One region of the Photobacterium atrarenae genome, then DNA from elsewhere that is predicted to be linked to it. Evidence: riboswitches for the same ligand, from Rfam matches in the RefSeq annotation. Region 1 holds a riboswitch; each other region holds the start of a gene.
What was found. A riboswitch is a leader RNA that binds a small molecule or an ion and turns the genes downstream of it on or off. The one in region 1 is predicted to bind thiamine pyrophosphate.
Positions count from the first base shown of each region.

Region 1 (4,384 bases):
TGCATTGGTGGCAGCAAGCCACTACATCAGGGAGGGGCGGGGTTATGTAGTCGACATAGACCTGGCGAAATACTTCGATACTGTGAACCACGATAGACTGATGCACAGGCTATCGGAGGACATCACAGATAAACGGGTCCTGAAGCTGGTCAGGTCATACCTACAGGCAGGCATAATGCGAAACGGGTTAGTTGAGCAGAGGCAACGAGGGACGCCACAGGGTGGACCATTATCTCCGCTGCTATCAAATATCGTATTAGATGAGTTGGATAAAGAGCTTGAGCGAAGAGGGCATAAGTTCTGCCGATATGCAGACGACTGCCAAATCTACGTGCACAGTGAGGAAGCCGCCAATCGAGTAAAAGCCTCAATCACGGAGTTCTTGGAGCAGAAACTGAAACTCAGGGTTAACCGTGAGAAAAGTGCGGCAACGAGAGTGACAGAGCGGACTTACCTAGGCCATCGCTTTCAACGAGATGGAAGCATCCATATCTCGAAGACAGCACAAACTCAGATGAAGAAGCGAGTGCGTCAAATAACGAAGCGGAATCGAGGGCGAGAGTTGAAGACAGTCCTAGTCGAACTCACTCAATACCTAAGAGGTTGGCAACACTATTTCAAGCTTGCCATACGGAAAAGCGCGATGCAGCGCTTGGATGAATGGATAAGGCGGTGCTTACGGTGCTATCGCCTCAAGCAGCGCAAGCGCAGATACAGCATAGCGACATGGTTACGCCAAGAGGGTGTAAGCGAACGCAATGCGTGGAAGCTGGCGATGTCAGATAAAGGGTGGTGGCACTTGGCTTTATCGCCCCAGCTCAATCAGGCCATGCCAATGAAATGGTTCAAGGATATGGGTCTGTACTCGTTGCGAGATGGGTACGAGTCACTGAAAATATATTCGGAACCGCCGTATGCGACCCACGCTTGTACGGTGGTGTGAGAGGACGGAGGCCGTGAGGCCTCCTCCTACTCGATTGCCCAGCGAAGCTGGCAAACCTGTCAGGCTGAAAGAAGCCTGAATCGCCCCGACTGATACCAATCGCAGTAAATAACTGGTCATCCTAGCTTGTTCAAATGCTCGATAACTGCGTTAGAAGTTTTGATTGTAGAATAACTACTGATCAAAAAATCCTGCCTTGTTCTCAAACGTTTTTCCTGCACTATGTCTGCTCACTGATTTACTTTGATTGGTATTAGAATGGTCTTTAGCTTTTCACCAGGAGTTGATAGCCAATAAAGCAGGCCGTCAGACTGAGGGCGACATTGAGAAGCATATTGAGTCCGGCTTTTAAAAACGCGCCTTGTTGCATCAGGATGACATTATCCATGGAGAAGGTTGAGAAGGTGGTCAGGGCGCCGAGGAAGCCGAGGCCGATCATCGGACGGGCGGGGATGGCTGTGATCATGCCCTGGTTGATCGCCGACATCAGCATGCCCATGAGGAATGAACCGACCACATTGACCACCAGGGTGCCATAAGGAAAACCTCGGCCAAACCAGCTGACGCATAGCTCAGAGATCAGGTACCGCGAACAGGCACCGAATGCTCCGCCTAACGCAATTAGCCCAAGAAAGAGAAATTGGCTCATTTACACTACTTTAGATTGTGAGAACGTTGCCATACTAATACCACGATCTTGCTACGTTGATCATCTTTGCCCGGCAGTATTGATGCAATCATTGATTGAGCGACGGCATGATCATTGGTTTTAAGCACGTCACCCGCTGCGCTTATCTATGGGGAGGAAGTGTATGGCCTTGTATCAAATCGTGTTGCTGGCAGTCAACCCGGATAATCTGGATGCACATCAGCTGATGGTGAAGGCGGCTGTTATTGCTGAGCAAAATCATGCTGAACTACACGTCGCGTTTGTGGAGCCAGGGCTGGGGAATGTCAGCTTTCTCGATGCGGAGTTGGGGTTGGAAGAGGCGCACTTGGATACCCAGGCGACGCGGATTCTACAATTGTCAGCCTTGTCCCGGCGCTCCCCTTATAAAGTCCGCGCTATGCATATTGCCGATGGTGACGTTGCCAAGCACTTGCTGGTTCTGGTCAAACAGGTTCGGGCGAATCTGGTGGTGTTGGGGGTGCATAAGAGCGGTGTTCAGTGGTTTGGCGACCTCAGCCAGGTATTGTCGCAGCAAGGCGGCTGTGATGTGCTCATGTGCCATTGAACAAAGAAGTCAGAAAGCGGTATTGGATGGTTGCTGATCGTTCAGGACTTCCATATACTCGAGAGTAACTTGTCGGAGTGCCAATTGGCTGAGACCGCATTGCGGGATCCGTAGAACCTGATCAGGCTAATACCTGCGAAGGGAACAAGAGAAAATCTTCTGTATTGCTGCATCCGCAGCTGCTGTTCCAGATGATGTTACACACCCTACGTGTAGCCTCTTGTTGACGCACCCACCGATAAGCAAATTCCCTTTTATACAGAACAAGGAAATTGCTATGTCGAATCGCAAACAAGCGAGACTGGAAGCGAAACAATTCATTGATTCACTCACTACCCAACCGTACCCGAATTCTCAAAAGGTCTATATCACCGGCAGTCGTGACGACATCCGTGTCCCGATGCGGGAAATCACTCTGGCGGATAGTCTGGTTGGCGGTACCAAAGATGCGCCGGTTTTTGAGCCCAATGAGCCGGTACGTGTTTACGATACTTCCGGTCTGTATACCGATCCTGAACATGAAATCGATATCTATGCGGGCCTGCCACGGCTGCGGGAGCAGTGGATTGCTGAGCGCGAAGATACCATCGAGCTGGATGAACTGAGCTCGGCTTATTCCAAAGAGCGTCTGGCTGACGATACGCTGGATGATTTGCGCTTTGGCGAGCGGGCCCGGATCCGCCGTGCGAAAGACGGGGCGAATGTCACTCAGCTTCACTACGCGCGTCAGGGGATCATAACCCCGGAAATGGAATATATCGCGATCCGTGAAAATATGGGTCGCGCCAAGTACCGCGATGCGTTGCTAACCCAGCAACATCCGGGGCAAAACTTCGGGGCCAATCTGCCGGAAGAAATTACGCCGGAGTTTGTGCGTCAGGAAGTGGCAGAAGGTCGGGCGATTATTCCTGCCAACATTAACCACCCGGAATCGGAGCCGATGATCATCGGCCGTAACTTCCTGGTCAAGGTGAATGCCAATATCGGTAACTCCGCGGTCAGCTCATCCATCGAAGAAGAAGTCGAGAAGCTGGTGTGGTCCACCCGCTGGGGCGGCGATACCGTGATGGACCTGTCGACCGGCCGCAACATCCATGAAACCCGCGAGTGGATCATCCGCAACAGCCCGGTTCCGATTGGCACCGTGCCGATGTATCAGGCGCTGGAGAAGGTGAACGGCATCGCTGAGAATCTGACCTGGGAAGTGTTCCGCGACACCTTGCTGGAGCAGGCTGAGCAGGGAGTGGATTACTTCACCATTCACGCCGGGGTGCTGCTGCGCTACGTACCGATGACTGCCAAGCGGGTGACCGGGATTGTTTCGCGGGGCGGCTCAATCATGGCCAAGTGGTGCCTGGCCCACCACAAAGAAAGTTTCCTCTATGAACACTTCCGTGAGATTTGTGAAATTTGTGCCCAGTACGATATTTCGCTCTCCTTGGGGGATGGCTTGCGTCCGGGCTCGGTCGCCGATGCCAACGATGAAGCTCAGTTCAGCGAGCTGCGCACCTTGGGTGAACTGACCAAAATTGCCTGGGAATATGATGTTCAGGTGATGATTGAAGGTCCGGGACATGTGCCGATGCACATGATCAAAGAGAACATGGAAGAGCAGCTCAGGCACTGCCATGAAGCGCCGTTCTACACCCTGGGCCCGCTGACAACTGATATTGCCCCGGGCTATGACCACATTACCTCGGGCATTGGCGCGGCGATGATTGGCTGGTACGGCTGTGCCATGCTGTGTTACGTGACCCCGAAAGAGCACCTGGGCCTGCCGAACAAAGACGATGTGAAGGTCGGGCTGATCACCTATAAGCTGTGCGCCCATGCAGCCGACTTGGCCAAAGGTCATCCGGGAGCTCAGGTCCGGGACAACGCGTTGTCGAAAGCCCGGTTTGAATTCCGCTGGGAAGATCAGTTCAACCTAGCACTGGATCCGGAAACTGCCCGGGCTTACCACGATGAAACTCTGCCGCAGGAGTCCGGTAAGGTCGCACATTTCTGCTCGATGTGTGGCCCGAAATTCTGCTCGATGAAAATTTCCCAGGAAGTGCGGGACTACGCCAAGGCGCTCCCTGAAGGGGCGGATGCGCAGGCAGTCGAAATCAAGTTACTTGATGATCCGCTCGAAGGCATGCAGCAAAAAGCCGACGAATTCCGGGCTCGCGGCAGCGAGCTTTACCACCCGGTTCAAGAGGAAAGC
Region 1 is NZ_CP101508.1:3,381,269-3,385,652, reverse strand. It holds gene ltrA (group II intron reverse transcriptase/maturase) at 1-943, shown strand, start outside; gene crcB (fluoride efflux transporter CrcB) at 1,209-1,592, opposite strand; gene NNL38_RS15745 (universal stress protein) at 1,756-2,178, shown strand; TPP riboswitch at 2,242-2,339, shown strand; gene thiC (phosphomethylpyrimidine synthase ThiC) at 2,456-4,384, shown strand, end outside.

Region 2 (4,384 bases), 330 kb from region 1:
GGCCAAAGGCCGCAAGGTCGCGCCGAATGTGCAAGCACTGGTAGTGCCAGGCTCTGAGCAGGTCAAAGCACAAGCCGAACAAGAAGGACTGGACAAGATCTTCATTGATGCCGGATTTGAATGGCGCCTGCCGGGCTGCTCCATGTGTCTGGCAATGAACAACGACCGCCTGGGCCCGGGCGAACGCTGCGCCTCGACCAGTAACCGTAATTTCGAAGGCCGCCAGGGCCGCGACGGCCGCACCCACCTGGTCAGCCCGGCGATGGCCGCGGCTGCTGCATGTGCCGGCCACTTTGTCGATATCCGCGCGCTGGAACCAGAAGCCGCGACCGCATAATTCAGAAGGAACGAAACAATGACAGGATTTAAACAACACACCGGCCTGGTAGTTCCTTTGGATGCTGCCAACGTGGATACCGATGCCATTATCCCGAAACAGTTTTTGCAGAAAGTCACCCGCACCGGCTTTGGCAAGCACCTGTTTCACGACTGGCGCTTTTTAGATGATGCCGGCAAGCAGCCGAACCCGGATTTCGTGATGAACGCGCCACGCTACCAGGGTGCCAGTATCCTGCTGGCGCGGGAGAACTTCGGGTGCGGCTCATCCCGCGAGCACGCCCCGTGGGCACTGGCCGATTACGGTATTCAGGTGATGATCGCGCCGAGTTTTGCCGACATTTTCTACGGCAACTCAATCAACAACCAGATGGTACCGGTGCGCCTGAGCGACGCCGAAGTCGATGAGCTGTTCACATTCGTCACCGCCAACGAAGGGGCTGAAATCACCGTGGATCTGGAAGCCATGACGGTTTCAGCCAACGGTAAGCAGTACCACTTTGAAATCGATGAGTTCCGCCGCCACTGCCTGCTGAACGGGCTGGATAACATCGGCCTGACCCTGCAGCATGAGGACAAAATCGCCGAGTATGAACGCAATATTCCGGCATTTCTGGCCTGATTGCGGATATCATCCGCCCCGGCCACCGTGCCGGGGCTTTTTCAATGCTGGCAACATCTGTCCCAAAAAACTGAAAGAAAACAGCGGCCCGCAGGTCTTTTCCTTTGAACCGCTTAGAATCTGAAGGACACCCCATGCGCTCCCTGTTTGCTCTGATCCTGCTCTGCTTATCACCCGCTATTTTCGCCGCGCCCAAAGCCGACCTCTGGCCGGACTGGCAGCCGCATAACGCCGCTAGCACGGTGCAGGTTGACCACAGCCGCTGGCAACAGCTGCTGGATAAATATCTTGTCACCCAACCAACCCAGACCCTGTTTCGCTACCGTCAGGTCAGCGACAGCGATCGCTACGAGCTGGGTCGCTATGTGCGCGATCTGAGCCAAAGCGATCCACGTCAGCTCAACCGCCGCGAGCAGTTTGCCTACTGGGTCAACCTCTACAATGCCCTCACCGTCAAACTGATCCTCGACAACTACCCCGTGAGCTCGATCACTAAGCTCGGCGGCCTGTTCAGCTTCGGTCCCTGGGATGAAGAGGTTATTACCATCAACGGCAAAGCCCTGACCCTCAATGACATTGAGCACCGGATCCTGCGCCCGATCTGGCAGGACCCGCGCATCCACTACGTGGTGAACTGCGCCAGCCTCGGCTGCCCGGATCTCCAGCCGCAGGCCTTTACTGCCGCCAATGCCGAAGCCCTGCTCGAGCAAAGCGCCAAACGCTTTATCAACAGTGACAAAGGCGTGGCGGTGCGCGGCAACCGGGTACGTCTGTCATCGATCTATGACTGGTACGGCAGCGATTTCGGCACCCGTGCCCAACTGCAACGCCACCTCAACCGCTACCGGGATGGGAAACCGGTGACGCTCAACAGTGTCAGTTACGACTATAACTGGGCCCTGAACGAAGCCCGCTAACGTGCTTGTAGGCCGGACGATTGCGAGAAGCTGGCAACCCACCGCCGGGCAGATTACAATACCGGCTGTTCTCATGGGGTGTCTGAGCCCGGCTCAGACTGAGACTGCCTACGCAGAACCCATTGAACCTGAACCAGATCATGCTGGCGTAGGAATTGAGATGATTTGAAGTGCCTTTGCTTTTCCAAGTCGCAGCACGATGCCGCGAGCCCTTCTCAACCCTAAGCCGCTCAAACGATTTTCTTCTCTTGCAGGATGCAAGCGTATCAGGAGCGCACCGTGAAAAAACATCTGTCTATTTTGACCCTGGCGATGGCCGCCGGCTCTGCCTGGGCCGCCGACGAGACTCTGACTGTCTACACCTACAGCTCATTTGCCTCAGACTGGGGACCGGGCCCGGCGATTGAAAAAGCCTTTGAAGCCCAATGTGACTGTAACCTGGAATTTGTCGCCCTTGACGATGGCGTTTCCATCCTCAACCGCCTGCGCCTGGAGGGCAAAACCACCCAGGCCGATGTCGTGCTGGGGCTGGACAACAACCTGATCAGCGAAGCAAAAAATACCGGCCTGCTGGCCGAGCACCAGCTCGATACCAGCAAGCTGGATGTGCCGAACGGCTGGCAGGACACCACGTTTGTCCCGTTTGATTACGGCTACTTTGCCTTTATCTACGACAGCAGCAAGCTGAGCAACCCGCCGAAAAGCCTGGATGAGCTGGTTCAGCGCGATGATCTGAGCATCATCTACCAGGATCCGCGCACCTCGACCCCGGGCCAGGGCCTGATGCTGTGGATGAAATCCGTCTACGGCGACCAAGCCAGCGACGCCTGGCAGCAGCTGGCGAAGAAGACCGTGACCGTCACCAAAGGCTGGTCGGAAGCCTACAGCATGTTCCTTAAAGGCGAATCCGATCTGGTGCTCTCCTACACCACCTCTCCGGCGTATCACCTGATTGCCGAGAACGAAGGCAAGTATAAAGCGGCGAATTTCAGCGAAGGCCACTATATGCAGGTGGAAGTGGCCGCCAAGCTGAAGGGCAGCAATAACCAGAAACTGGCCGATCAGTTCATGGCCTTTATCCTGACGCCACAGTTCCAGGGGGAGATCCCGACCGGCAACTGGATGTATCCGGTGGTCAAGCAGGAGCTGCCGCAAGGGTTTGAGCAACTGACCCTGCCGGCCAAATCGCTGGAATTTACCGCAGAGGATGTTGCGGCGAACCGACGTGGATGGATCCGTGAATGGCAACATGCACTGACCCGTTAAAAGCGAGACGCTGTTGAATACCCGCGTAACCCAAGTATTGCCCGGCCTGATCTCGGCCGGGTTGATTGTAGCCCTGGTGGTCAGTGCCCTGAGCGCCCTGATTGGCCAGGCCCATTCCCTGAGCCCGTGGCTGATCTGGCAGGATCCCTACCTGCGCCATGTCACCGGCTTTAGTTTCTACCAGGCATTCCTGTCGACATTGCTCAGCATTGTCCCGGCGATCCCGGTCGCCTATGCCTTTTCCCGCCGCCGTTTCCCCGGCCGCAGCCTGCTGCTGCGCCTGTTCGCCATGACCCTGGTGCTGCCGGTACTGGTCGCGGTATTCGGCCTGCTGGCGATATACGGCAAAAGTGGGCTGCTGGCCCAGTGGCTGGAGCACAGGGGCGGATCGATGCCATTCTCCGTCTATGGACTTCACGGCATTTTGCTGGCCCATGTGTTTCTCAATTTCCCGCTGGCCACCCGGCTGCTGCACCAGAGCCTGGACAGTATTCCCTACGAACAGCATCAGCTGGCCGCCCATTTGGGGATGCGCGGCTGGAGCAAGTTTCGCTTAATCGCCTGGCCGCGGTTGCGCCAGCAACTGCCGCAGGTCATCGGCCTGGTGTTCATGCTCTGCTTTACCAGTTTTGCCGTGGTGATGTCGCTCGGCGGCGGGCCCAAAGCGACCACCATAGAGCTGGCGATCTATCAGGCGCTGCGCTACGACTTTGACTTGGCCGGCGGGGCCATGCTGGCCCTGTGGCAAATGCTGATCTGCTGCAGCCTGGTGTTATTCAGCCAACGCTTTGCCAAACCACTCGCCACCCTGAGCGGCGCGACTGCCCGTCCGCTGCCGCCACAACACGACAGCTGGCAGGGCAAAGTCTGGGACGGTGTGTGGATTGCCTTCACTTTGCTACTCGTGCTGCCGCCGCTGCTGGCGGTGGTCGGTGCCGGGCTGAACCCGCAACTGCCGGCGCTGCTGAGCGATCCTGCGCTGTGGCAGGCGGTCGGGACCTCGCTGAAAATCGCCTCGCTGGCCTGCCTGCTGGCACTGCTGGGCGGCGTGACGATTCTGCTGGCCAGCCGTCAGTGGCGGTTGCGCCACCATGGCCTGTCGGCCGACGGCATCGAGCTCATCGGCACCATGATTCTGGTGACGCCGGGGTTGGTGTTGAGTACCGGGATCTTCCTCCTGCTGCGCCAGTTTACCGACGTCTTTGCCGCGGCATTCTGGGTGGTGGTCAGCGTCAATGCCCTG
Region 2 is NZ_CP101508.1:3,049,447-3,053,830, forward strand. It holds gene leuC (3-isopropylmalate dehydratase large subunit) at 1-337, shown strand, start outside; gene leuD (3-isopropylmalate dehydratase small subunit) at 356-958, shown strand; gene NNL38_RS14110 (DUF547 domain-containing protein) at 1,093-1,875, shown strand; TPP riboswitch at 1,940-2,048, shown strand; gene thiB (thiamine ABC transporter substrate binding subunit) at 2,188-3,141, shown strand; gene thiP (thiamine/thiamine pyrophosphate ABC transporter permease ThiP) at 3,155-4,384, shown strand, end outside.
Region 2: linked by a shared signal. The riboswitch ahead of thiB (thiamine ABC transporter substrate binding subunit) and the one ahead of thiC (phosphomethylpyrimidine synthase ThiC) in region 1 are both predicted to bind thiamine pyrophosphate.

Region 3 (4,384 bases), on a different contig from region 1:
CAGGTGGTGACGGGAAAGAAAATGATCAGCGCGGCCATCACCACTTTGGAAGCGATGCCGTAGCCAAGCCACAGCATCAGGATCGGTGCGATGGCAAAGACCGGGATCGCCTGGCTGGTGATTAGAATTGGTAGCAGCCAGCGACGCAACGGGGCAAATAGCAACATTTGCAAAGCAAAGAACAGCCCCATTGCCAGCCCAAGCAACAGGCCGAGCAGGACCTCGGTACTCGTGACCAGGGTGTGGTGCCAGAGTACATCAAACCGGGCCATGAGCTTGTTGAGCACCGCAACCGGCCCCGGGAGGATGAAGGGGGGAAGCGAAAAGACAATGACCGCTGCTTGCCACAGGCCGAGGATGATCCCAAAGCTGATTAGTGCCCGCAGCAGGTGTTGGGAGATCCCGGTTTGAGGGCTGGATGTTTTCGCCAGCGGTGCTGCCTGAAGCGATGTTGGTGCCCCCCGTGTTTCTTGCGGATGCGTTACCTGCGGATGAGTATCAGCCATAATCACGCTCCAGTTGGTCGATAATTGATTGCTGGTGGGCTGCCATCTGGGCGTCAAACTGCCGGGGGGGATTCGATGGTGGGGCATCCAGATGGGTTAACTGCGCCGGTCGGCCGGACATGAGGTAGATCTGGTGGCCCAGGCGCAGCGCTTCTTGCGGATCATGGGTGATCAACAGCACGGTGCGATCGGCGAGTAACTCAGCAGCCAGGTTTTGTAGCTTATGGCGAGTGACCGCATCAAGGGCGGAAAAAGGCTCATCCATCAGCACCAGCGGTTTGTCCTGCATCAGGGTACGGGCCAGGGCAACCCGTTGTCGCATCCCGCCGGAGAGTTGATCCGGTCGTGCCGCGTGTTGCTCTGCCAGGCCAACCGCTTCCAGCAGTGCCATGGCTCTGGTCGTGTTTGGCTGCGATGAACTACTCCCCAGCCGCTGGCTGAGACAGACATTATCGAGCACTGACAGCCAGGGCAGCAGCAGATCCTGTTGCGCCATATAGGCAACCCGGTTATCCAGGAGCTGCTGATCGGAAGTCAGCAGCTCGCCCTGCCAGATCACATCATCGGTCAGCCCTGCCAGATGCCGCAGCAGGGTGGTTTTGCCGCAACCGCTTTTGCCTAGCAAGCAGGTCCACTGGCCGGCGGGTAAGGTCAGGTTCAAATCAACGAATAAGTCATGGTCTGCGTCCCGGTAGCGGAGCGAGGCCTGATTCAGGCTTACGCGTACTGGGGGTGATTGCGTTCTTGCGGCTGGCGACAACATCATGAACGCTCCGGCTGGAAATGTCCGTCAAAGAAATGGTGCACCGGGCCATGGCCGGCTCCAATCCGGAGTTGATCGGCATGGCGGATGGCTTCGGTAATGTAGGTTTTGGCATGGCGGACGGCTTCGATCAGTGTCAAGCCCTGAGCAAGGAAAGAAGCGATTGCTGCGGACAAGGTGCAGCCAGTACCGTGGGTGTTATGGGTGTCAATCCGCGGGTGGCTGAAGCGGAGCACCTGATCGCTCAGGATCAGCAAGTCGGTGCTTTCACGCGTTTGCGACAGGTGACCGCCTTTGAGCAGCACGGATGTTGCGCCCAGGCCGCGCAACGCTTCAACCAGCTGGGCCATGTCGTCTTCATTGTGCGGGATCTCTGCATCCAGTAAGGCCGCTGCCTCCGGCAGGTTTGGCGTGATTACATCAGCCAGCGGCAGTAATTCAGATTTTAGGGTCTCAATGGCTTCCTGTTGCAGGAGCAGATCACCACTGGTTGCGACCATGACCGGATCGATGACTAGAAATGGCGGTTGATATTGGCGCAGTTTCGCCGCTACGGTGCGGATGATGGCGCTGTCGCTGAGCATGCCGATTTTGACGGCTTTGACATCGAGATCGCTGAAAACGGCGTCCATCTGTTCGGCAACAAATTCTGGGGAGATGTTGAAAATCCCCGTGACCCCTTGGGTATTCTGCGCCGTCAGGGCGGAAATGACGGAGCAGGCATACCCACCGGTGGCTGAAATAGCTTTGATATCGGCCTGGATCCCGGCGCCGCCGCCACTGTCTGAGCCGGCAATGGTTAATGTAATTGGTGTTTTTGATTGAACGGCCATAACTACCCCTAACGGTGTTGCGCAGGGTAGCAGGTGTCTGAGAGAGGCCTGCACGGATCGGGCAGGGGGCTGAAGACACGGTTGCTAGTTCCCTACGCCATTATTAAATGGATCAGGTTCAACGGGTCCCACCGAAGTGGTCTCAGCCTATGGCTCCCCGACTAACTTACCTAAAATGATTGTTCAGAATGACTGGACACACAAATATTCGTGCCAGAAGTTGCTGTATTCTAACCACGTTTTTAACCAAGGGGCAATGTGAAAAGTGTAATTATCGGGCTGGGGGCGGAAGTTTGCATCGCAGTGGTCTACGGTTGAACAGGACTATGGTTCAATAGCGGCACGTTGACATAAAGGTGGCATGGCACAGTCAGGGAGATAAAGATGAGCCAGATAAATCAGGACAAAATCAACTATATCGAGTTTCCGGCGGTGGATCTGGAAGCAACCAAGCAGTTTTTTCACCAAGCGTTTGGCTGGGAATTTACCGATTATGGTGAGGATTACACCGCATTTTCAGACCAGGGCGTGGATGGTGGTTTTTTTCGGGCGGATTTGAAGTCTTCGACCCAGAACGGAGCTGCCTTGATAGTGCTCTACAGTGCTGAGCTTGAAGCAACGCAGGCCAAGGTAGAAGCTGCTGGCGGTACGATGGTGAAGCCGATCTTCTCGTTTCCGGGGGGACGCCGTTTTCAGTTTCTGGAGCCCAGCGGCAATGAGCTGGCTGTGTGGTCGGATCAATAACGCAGCTCCCCGCCTCGGCGGGGAGGTTTTTATCTTAGGCGACCGGCTGTGAAGGCGGTTCAGTGGCAGCCTCAGCCAATGTTTCAGGTGTTGGTTTGGTGGCAGGGTACTCTAACCAGTACTTGCCGGGTGACAGAATATGGTTGGGATCCAGGCTCTGTTTGAGTTTAGCGAGCAGGGCCAGGTGTTCTTTGTTCACAAAGGGCTTAATGGTGTCAAACAGCCCTGAACCACTGCGATACGGGCAATAGCCGGCAGCGAGCAGCGCATTGTCGATGGCGTGGTGGAAGCGGTTTGCCTTTTCGATTTCGGGTTCGGTTTTGCCAAAGCGAATGTTGGCGATCAGGACCACTGCCCGTTCGTTAACATTGGTCATGCTGTAACGCTCTTCATAACCGTATTCACGGAACAGGCGACGGCAGATACTGAGCATGTTGGCAATATCCTCGCGGGAATGGCTGCTTACTGCACAGATCCACCGAAAACAGGCCGGAAATTCTGAGGTTTTCATGGCAGAACTGGCAGTGGGGTGGTCCAGCAGAGTCTGGATCGCGGCATCGGACGGTACCCCTTGCTTGAGGTCCAGCACCAGTTTGAGGCCGTCAATCAGCGGCGATTTCAGATACTGATTGAGCTGATCGAGCAGTCGCCAGCGAAAATTGTCGAGCAGGAGAATTTTTGCGCCGGGGATCTGTTGTTTTAAGGTTTGCTTAAAGTATTGGTACCGGGCCTTGACGATTTTTTTCGGTCCGGCCAGGGAGGTGGTCAGTACCCAGGCGCCAGGTGCTTTGCGTGCCTGCTCTCCCATCGCCCGGGTCATGCTCACGGTATGCACACCGCTGGTCACCACGCCCTCCAGTTTGAGTTTGCCGATGGTGGCCACCATTTTGGGCGCATCGTCTTCTTGAGGGCAGATCACAATGACGGTAGCCTGATAAGCTGGCTTCGGTTGCAGCGCCAGCGTCATCTCGAGGACGATCCCAAGGTTCGATTGGCTGAACAATCCCTGAAGAATTGGCCCTGTACCATAGGGATAGAGGTGGCTGGCCACACTGTGTTCAAACATTCCCATGCCGGTAGTAATGATCTCACCGGTCGGCAACAGCACTCGCATGGATTGCACATGACCAAAACGATCGGCGTAGTCGGTATGGCCGAACCCGCGCTCGAGGATATTTCCGACCATGCTGGTGTGCAGGCCGGCGGCAGTAATATCCAGCTGTAACTCACTGCTTGCTTCTTGCAGGGCATGATAGAGCTGCGACTGGGTGATCCCGGGCTGGATTCGAACGTAGGCCTGCGTGTCATTGATTTCGAGAACTCGGGATAAGCGGCTGAGGTTGACAATGATTTGATTCGGCTGCGTTCCCTGCGCTGTGCCATAGCCCCAGTTCTTGCCTTGTGCGACCGGGTGTAGGGTGAGCCCATGTTGATTCGCCGCTTGCACGAGTGCGAGCAGTTCCGACTCGTGCTCCGGCCAGACAATCGCTGCCGGGGTACAAAGACTGCCATTCAGGGCCAGACTGTATTCATGCAGC
Region 3 is NZ_CP101509.1:92,404-96,787, reverse strand. It holds partial or broken gene NNL38_RS16635 (ABC transporter permease) at 1-386, opposite strand, end outside; gene NNL38_RS16630 (ABC transporter ATP-binding protein) at 499-1,269, opposite strand; gene thiD (bifunctional hydroxymethylpyrimidine kinase/phosphomethylpyrimidine kinase) at 1,269-2,102, opposite strand; TPP riboswitch at 2,175-2,272, opposite strand; gene NNL38_RS16620 (VOC family protein) at 2,487-2,846, shown strand; gene NNL38_RS16615 (FAD-binding oxidoreductase) at 2,881-4,384, opposite strand, start outside.
Region 3: linked by a shared signal. The riboswitch ahead of thiD (bifunctional hydroxymethylpyrimidine kinase/phosphomethylpyrimidine kinase) and the one ahead of thiC (phosphomethylpyrimidine synthase ThiC) in region 1 are both predicted to bind thiamine pyrophosphate.

Region 4 (4,384 bases), on a different contig from region 1:
ATGCTGTGGTTTATGCGGGTATGGAGCCGAGTGTCACCATGCGGCTCGGTGATACCGCGGGTCTATTCGCGATGGATCAGCTCGGGCAAAAAGCGGTAGCCGATCCCCGGTTCGGTTTTGATAAACCGGGGCTGGTCGGCATCATCATTTAATTTTCGCCTGAGCTGGCTGATGAAGATCCGGAGGTAATGGGTATCGTCCTGATGCGTCTCTCCCCAGATATCGCGCAGCAAGTGATCTTGCTTGACCAGCTCCCCGGCATGGCGGGCCAGCGTCGAGAGCAGGGCGAACTCTTTTTTTGACAGGGAAATCGGCTGGTGGTTAAGCAGCACCTCGTGGCGTTCTATATCCAGGGTCATTTGTTCAAACACCAGCTTGTTCGCCGGCTTTTCGGCAGGGATGAGATCGCGCAGCAGCACTTTGATGCGGGCCATCAGCTCGCGGATCCCGAACGGCTTGCTTAAATAGTCGTTGGCGCCGAGTTCGAGCAGGCGGACTTTTTCGTCCTCTTCATCCCGGGCGGTCAGCACCAGTACCGGCGTGGGCTGGTCACGGCGCAGGCGTTGCAGCAAGTCGCTGCCGTCCCCGTCCGGCAGACCCAAATCCAGAATGATCAGGTCGGGCGCTGCTGTGTTGATTTGCGCCTGCGCTTCAGCCACATTTGTTGCACTGACGGACTGAAACCCTTCGGCCGAAAGGGCAATACGGATGAAAGTCTGGATTTGCGGCTCATCATCAATGATGAGGATGGTGTAGGGCGTCATGACAGATCCTCGTGACAGAGCTCCTCGTAACAAGGAAGCTGGATTCGGATGGTGCAGCCTTGGTCAACCGGCACAATGGCAATGGTGCCTCGGTGGGCGTCGATAATACTTTTAGTGACGGTCAGGCCCATACCAGATCCACCGTCCGCCTGATTACCGGGGCGCTGAGAGTAGAACAGGTCAAATACCTGCTGGTGCTGGTCCGGCGGGATCCCCGGACCCTGATCGCAGATATCCAGGGTTACCTGATCGCCGTCTTGGTAGACCTCAACCCTGACTTTCTCCTGCGCCGGAGAATAAGCGACTGCATTATCAATCACATTGAACAGCGCCTGTTCCAGCAGGGAAGCCTGAACATGCACCCGGGGTAGATCCGGGATGATGTGCAAAACAATCCGATCGCTGCGCTCCCGGCGGCAGGCTGCATGCACGATCGGGGCAATCGACTGTTCCGTCGTTTGCAACGTGACTTGATCCCATTGCAGTTTCGTCGCCTGCAGCAGGTTCTCGATATAGTGGTGTAAGCGATGGCTTTCATCCATTGCACTTTGCAGCAACTCTTCCTGTTGCGGCTCTGCCAGCTTGCTGCGATACGCCTGCAAAGTACTGAGCGTTCCGATGATGGTGGAGAGCGGCGTGCGCAGATCATGGGAGACGGACAGCAGAATGTTACTGCGCAGGGTTGCTTGTTTCAGCGCCTGTTGCTGACGGCGGTAGTGCTCGGCCAGCTGGCTGGTGATCAGGGCAACGAGCAGGAACACCCCCAGGTTCATGATGTCACTGGGGTGGAACATCTGCAGGGAAAAGCGTGGTGCAGTAAAGAAAAAGTTGAAACTCAGCGCGCTGCACACGGCGGCGGCGAACGCCCGGAATCGATCCCCATGTAAAGCCACCCAGACCACACCGAGTTGTAGGATCAGCAAAACTGCCGCGGTGGAGTGAAGCCAGTGGTCGAGCAGGGCACTCACCGCCAGCGCGGCGAGGGTGGTGAAGGCCGCAAACAGCCACGGCTTGGTAAAATGCCGTGTACCGGCACAATTCGCTTGGGTGAAATGCCGCGCCCGGGCAAATCGTTGCGTTTTGATCGTCCGTTGGGGTGCAGAGGCTTTCATAACTTGGGGTCGTTGACTGAACATGGGGTGACTTTATCAGAGTTCGGGGAATGCTGGCCGTAAAGAAAGCGTAATTTCTTTTGAGTCAGCAGGTTAACAGCGGCAATGGCGATCACCTATTCGTCGAGTTGAGAGCAAATTCAAGTTTCTGGGCTGTCCTTTTGATCGGATCTCAATTTTGCTGTGATGTAAAACTTGTGTTGCATGTACTGAATTGTAAAAAACTGGGCTTCTCAACCCTGACGGTGCGTTCGATTTGGGAGCGGACTGTCGCGGGGTAAGCTGTTGAAGTGACTGAAAGTGCAACACGGCTTGTTGCGCTTTCAGTCAATATTGATATCATCGCGGGAAATAGTCGGGGAGCCGTTAGGCTGAGATCGCATTGCGAGACCCGTTGAACCTGATTCAGTTAACACTGGCGTAGGGAACTATACCGCTTGCGATGGAAGGTATCATGCCTCCGCCTCAATAAATAGATCGCCGGGCGCTGTTCTCCTTCTCCAGCCCGATGTATCTGCCTGATAAATCCAGCCTTTGTGTGCCGTCAAATGGCTGTTTCCCGCTGACATCATTTCTGTTCAGGTATTCCCCAAAATGAACCGCTCACCGGTGAGCGTGACAAGGCCGCGTCACAGTGACGCCTGAGGAAGCATATGAATACCGAAACTATCGTCTCCGCACTGAATGCCGTGCGTCAGCAAAAGCCGCTGGTGGTCAATATCACCAATTACGTTGTCATGAACAACACCGCCAATGCGTTGCTGGCACTGGGTGCATCCCCGATCATGGCGCATTCGCGTGAAGAAATGGCTGAAATGATGAGCTTTGCCGGTGCGTTGGTGGTGAATATCGGCACCCTGGATAGTTCCTGGACGCCGCGCATGGCTTATGCCGTTGAGCAAGCAAATCGACATGGCAAGCCGGTGGTGCTGGATCCGGTCGGTTGTGGGGCCAGCACCCTGCGTACCCAAACGTCGCGTCAGATCGCCCAGGCGGCAGCGCAGCTGATCATCCGCGGCAATGCTTCGGAGATTATTGCGTTGGCCGGAGAAGCAGGCCAGAGCAAAGGGGTGGATGCACTGGACAGCAGTGAAGCTGCCGTGGGGACGGCGCGTCATCTGGCCGAGGTTCATGGGTGCAATGTGGTGATTTCAGGCGCGACCGATGTCGTGGTAACCGCGGAAGGCGAGGTTCGGCTGCGCAACGGCCATGCCATGATGCCGTCTGTCACCGGGATGGGCTGTACGCTGTCGGCACTGACCGGCGCTTTTGCGGCAGTAGGTGAAACCACTGGGCTTGCCGCCGCCGCTGTCCTGGGGGTGGCCGGAGAAATCGCCGCCGAGCAGTCCGCCGGGCCCGGAAGCCTGCAGCTTAACCTGCTCGATGCACTGTATCAGCTCGATGAAACCACACTGCGCCAGCGCCTGAAGTTAGCATAAGGAACACTGTTGTGAACCCATATCATTTATATCTGGTGACAGACGATCAGCAAGATCTCGCGACCCTGACCTCGGTTGTGGCACAAGCCGTTGCGGGCGGGGTGACCATGGTGCAGGTGCGGGAAAAGCACGGTGATGTTCGCGCGTTTATCGAGCGGGCACAGGCGGTGAAAGACATCCTTCGCGGCACGGGTGTGCCTTTGATCATCAACGATCGCGTCGATGTCGCCCTGGCGGTCGATGCCGATGGTGTCCATCTGGGACAATCTGATATGCCAGCGGCGCTGGCGCGCCGATTGATTGGGGAAGACAAGCTGCTCGGCTTGTCGATTGAAAACGAGCAGCAACTGATGGAAGCTGAGTTTCTCCCGCTGGACTATCTGGGGCTGAGTGCGATTTTTACCACCCCGACCAAAACCGACATCAAGAAAGCGTGGGGCATTGACGGGCTGGCCAGGGCGATTGCCCAAAGTAGTTATCCCATCGTTGCGATTGGCGGAATCAACGCGGCTAACCTTGATGCGGTGGTGGAAACGGGCGTTGACGGGATTGCGCTGGTCTCGGCCATTTGTCACGCCGATTCACCGCGTGATGCGGCTGCTGCCTTGCGGCAACAGATGGCTATGCGGGAAACCGTTCGGGATTGACCCTCGAAGATGACTCTCGTTACTGAAGTCGGTCATTTCGCGTGGAAAAATGCTCAGCGCTTGCCGGGGTTCATGGTAGAATCCCGCGCTTACTTGTGTTGCGCCGGTTTCAGGCGTGACCTGATTGTTTGATGAACCAGAGGCGATCCATGCCATTCTCTAAACTTGGACTGAGCAAACCACTGACGCAAGCGGTGGCAGCGCTCGGTTATACCCAACCGACCACGATCCAGGCCAAAGCGATCCCGGTGATCCTGGATGGCAAGAACCTGATTGCCGCTGCGCAAACCGGCACCGGTAAGACCGCCAGCTTCGTGCTGCCGATCCTGGAAAAGCTGAGCCAGGGACAGACGAAAAAGAAAAAGCGGATCCGGGCGCTGATCCTGGTCCCGACCCGCGAGTTGGCTATTCAGGTTGAAGAG
Region 4 is NZ_CP101509.1:189,996-194,379, reverse strand. It holds gene NNL38_RS17050 (response regulator) at 63-764, opposite strand; gene NNL38_RS17045 (sensor histidine kinase) at 761-1,876, opposite strand; TPP riboswitch at 2,223-2,320, shown strand; gene thiM (hydroxyethylthiazole kinase) at 2,530-3,315, shown strand; gene thiE (thiamine phosphate synthase) at 3,327-3,962, shown strand; gene NNL38_RS17030 (DEAD/DEAH box helicase) at 4,112-4,384, shown strand, end outside.
Region 4: linked by a shared signal. The riboswitch ahead of thiM (hydroxyethylthiazole kinase) and the one ahead of thiC (phosphomethylpyrimidine synthase ThiC) in region 1 are both predicted to bind thiamine pyrophosphate.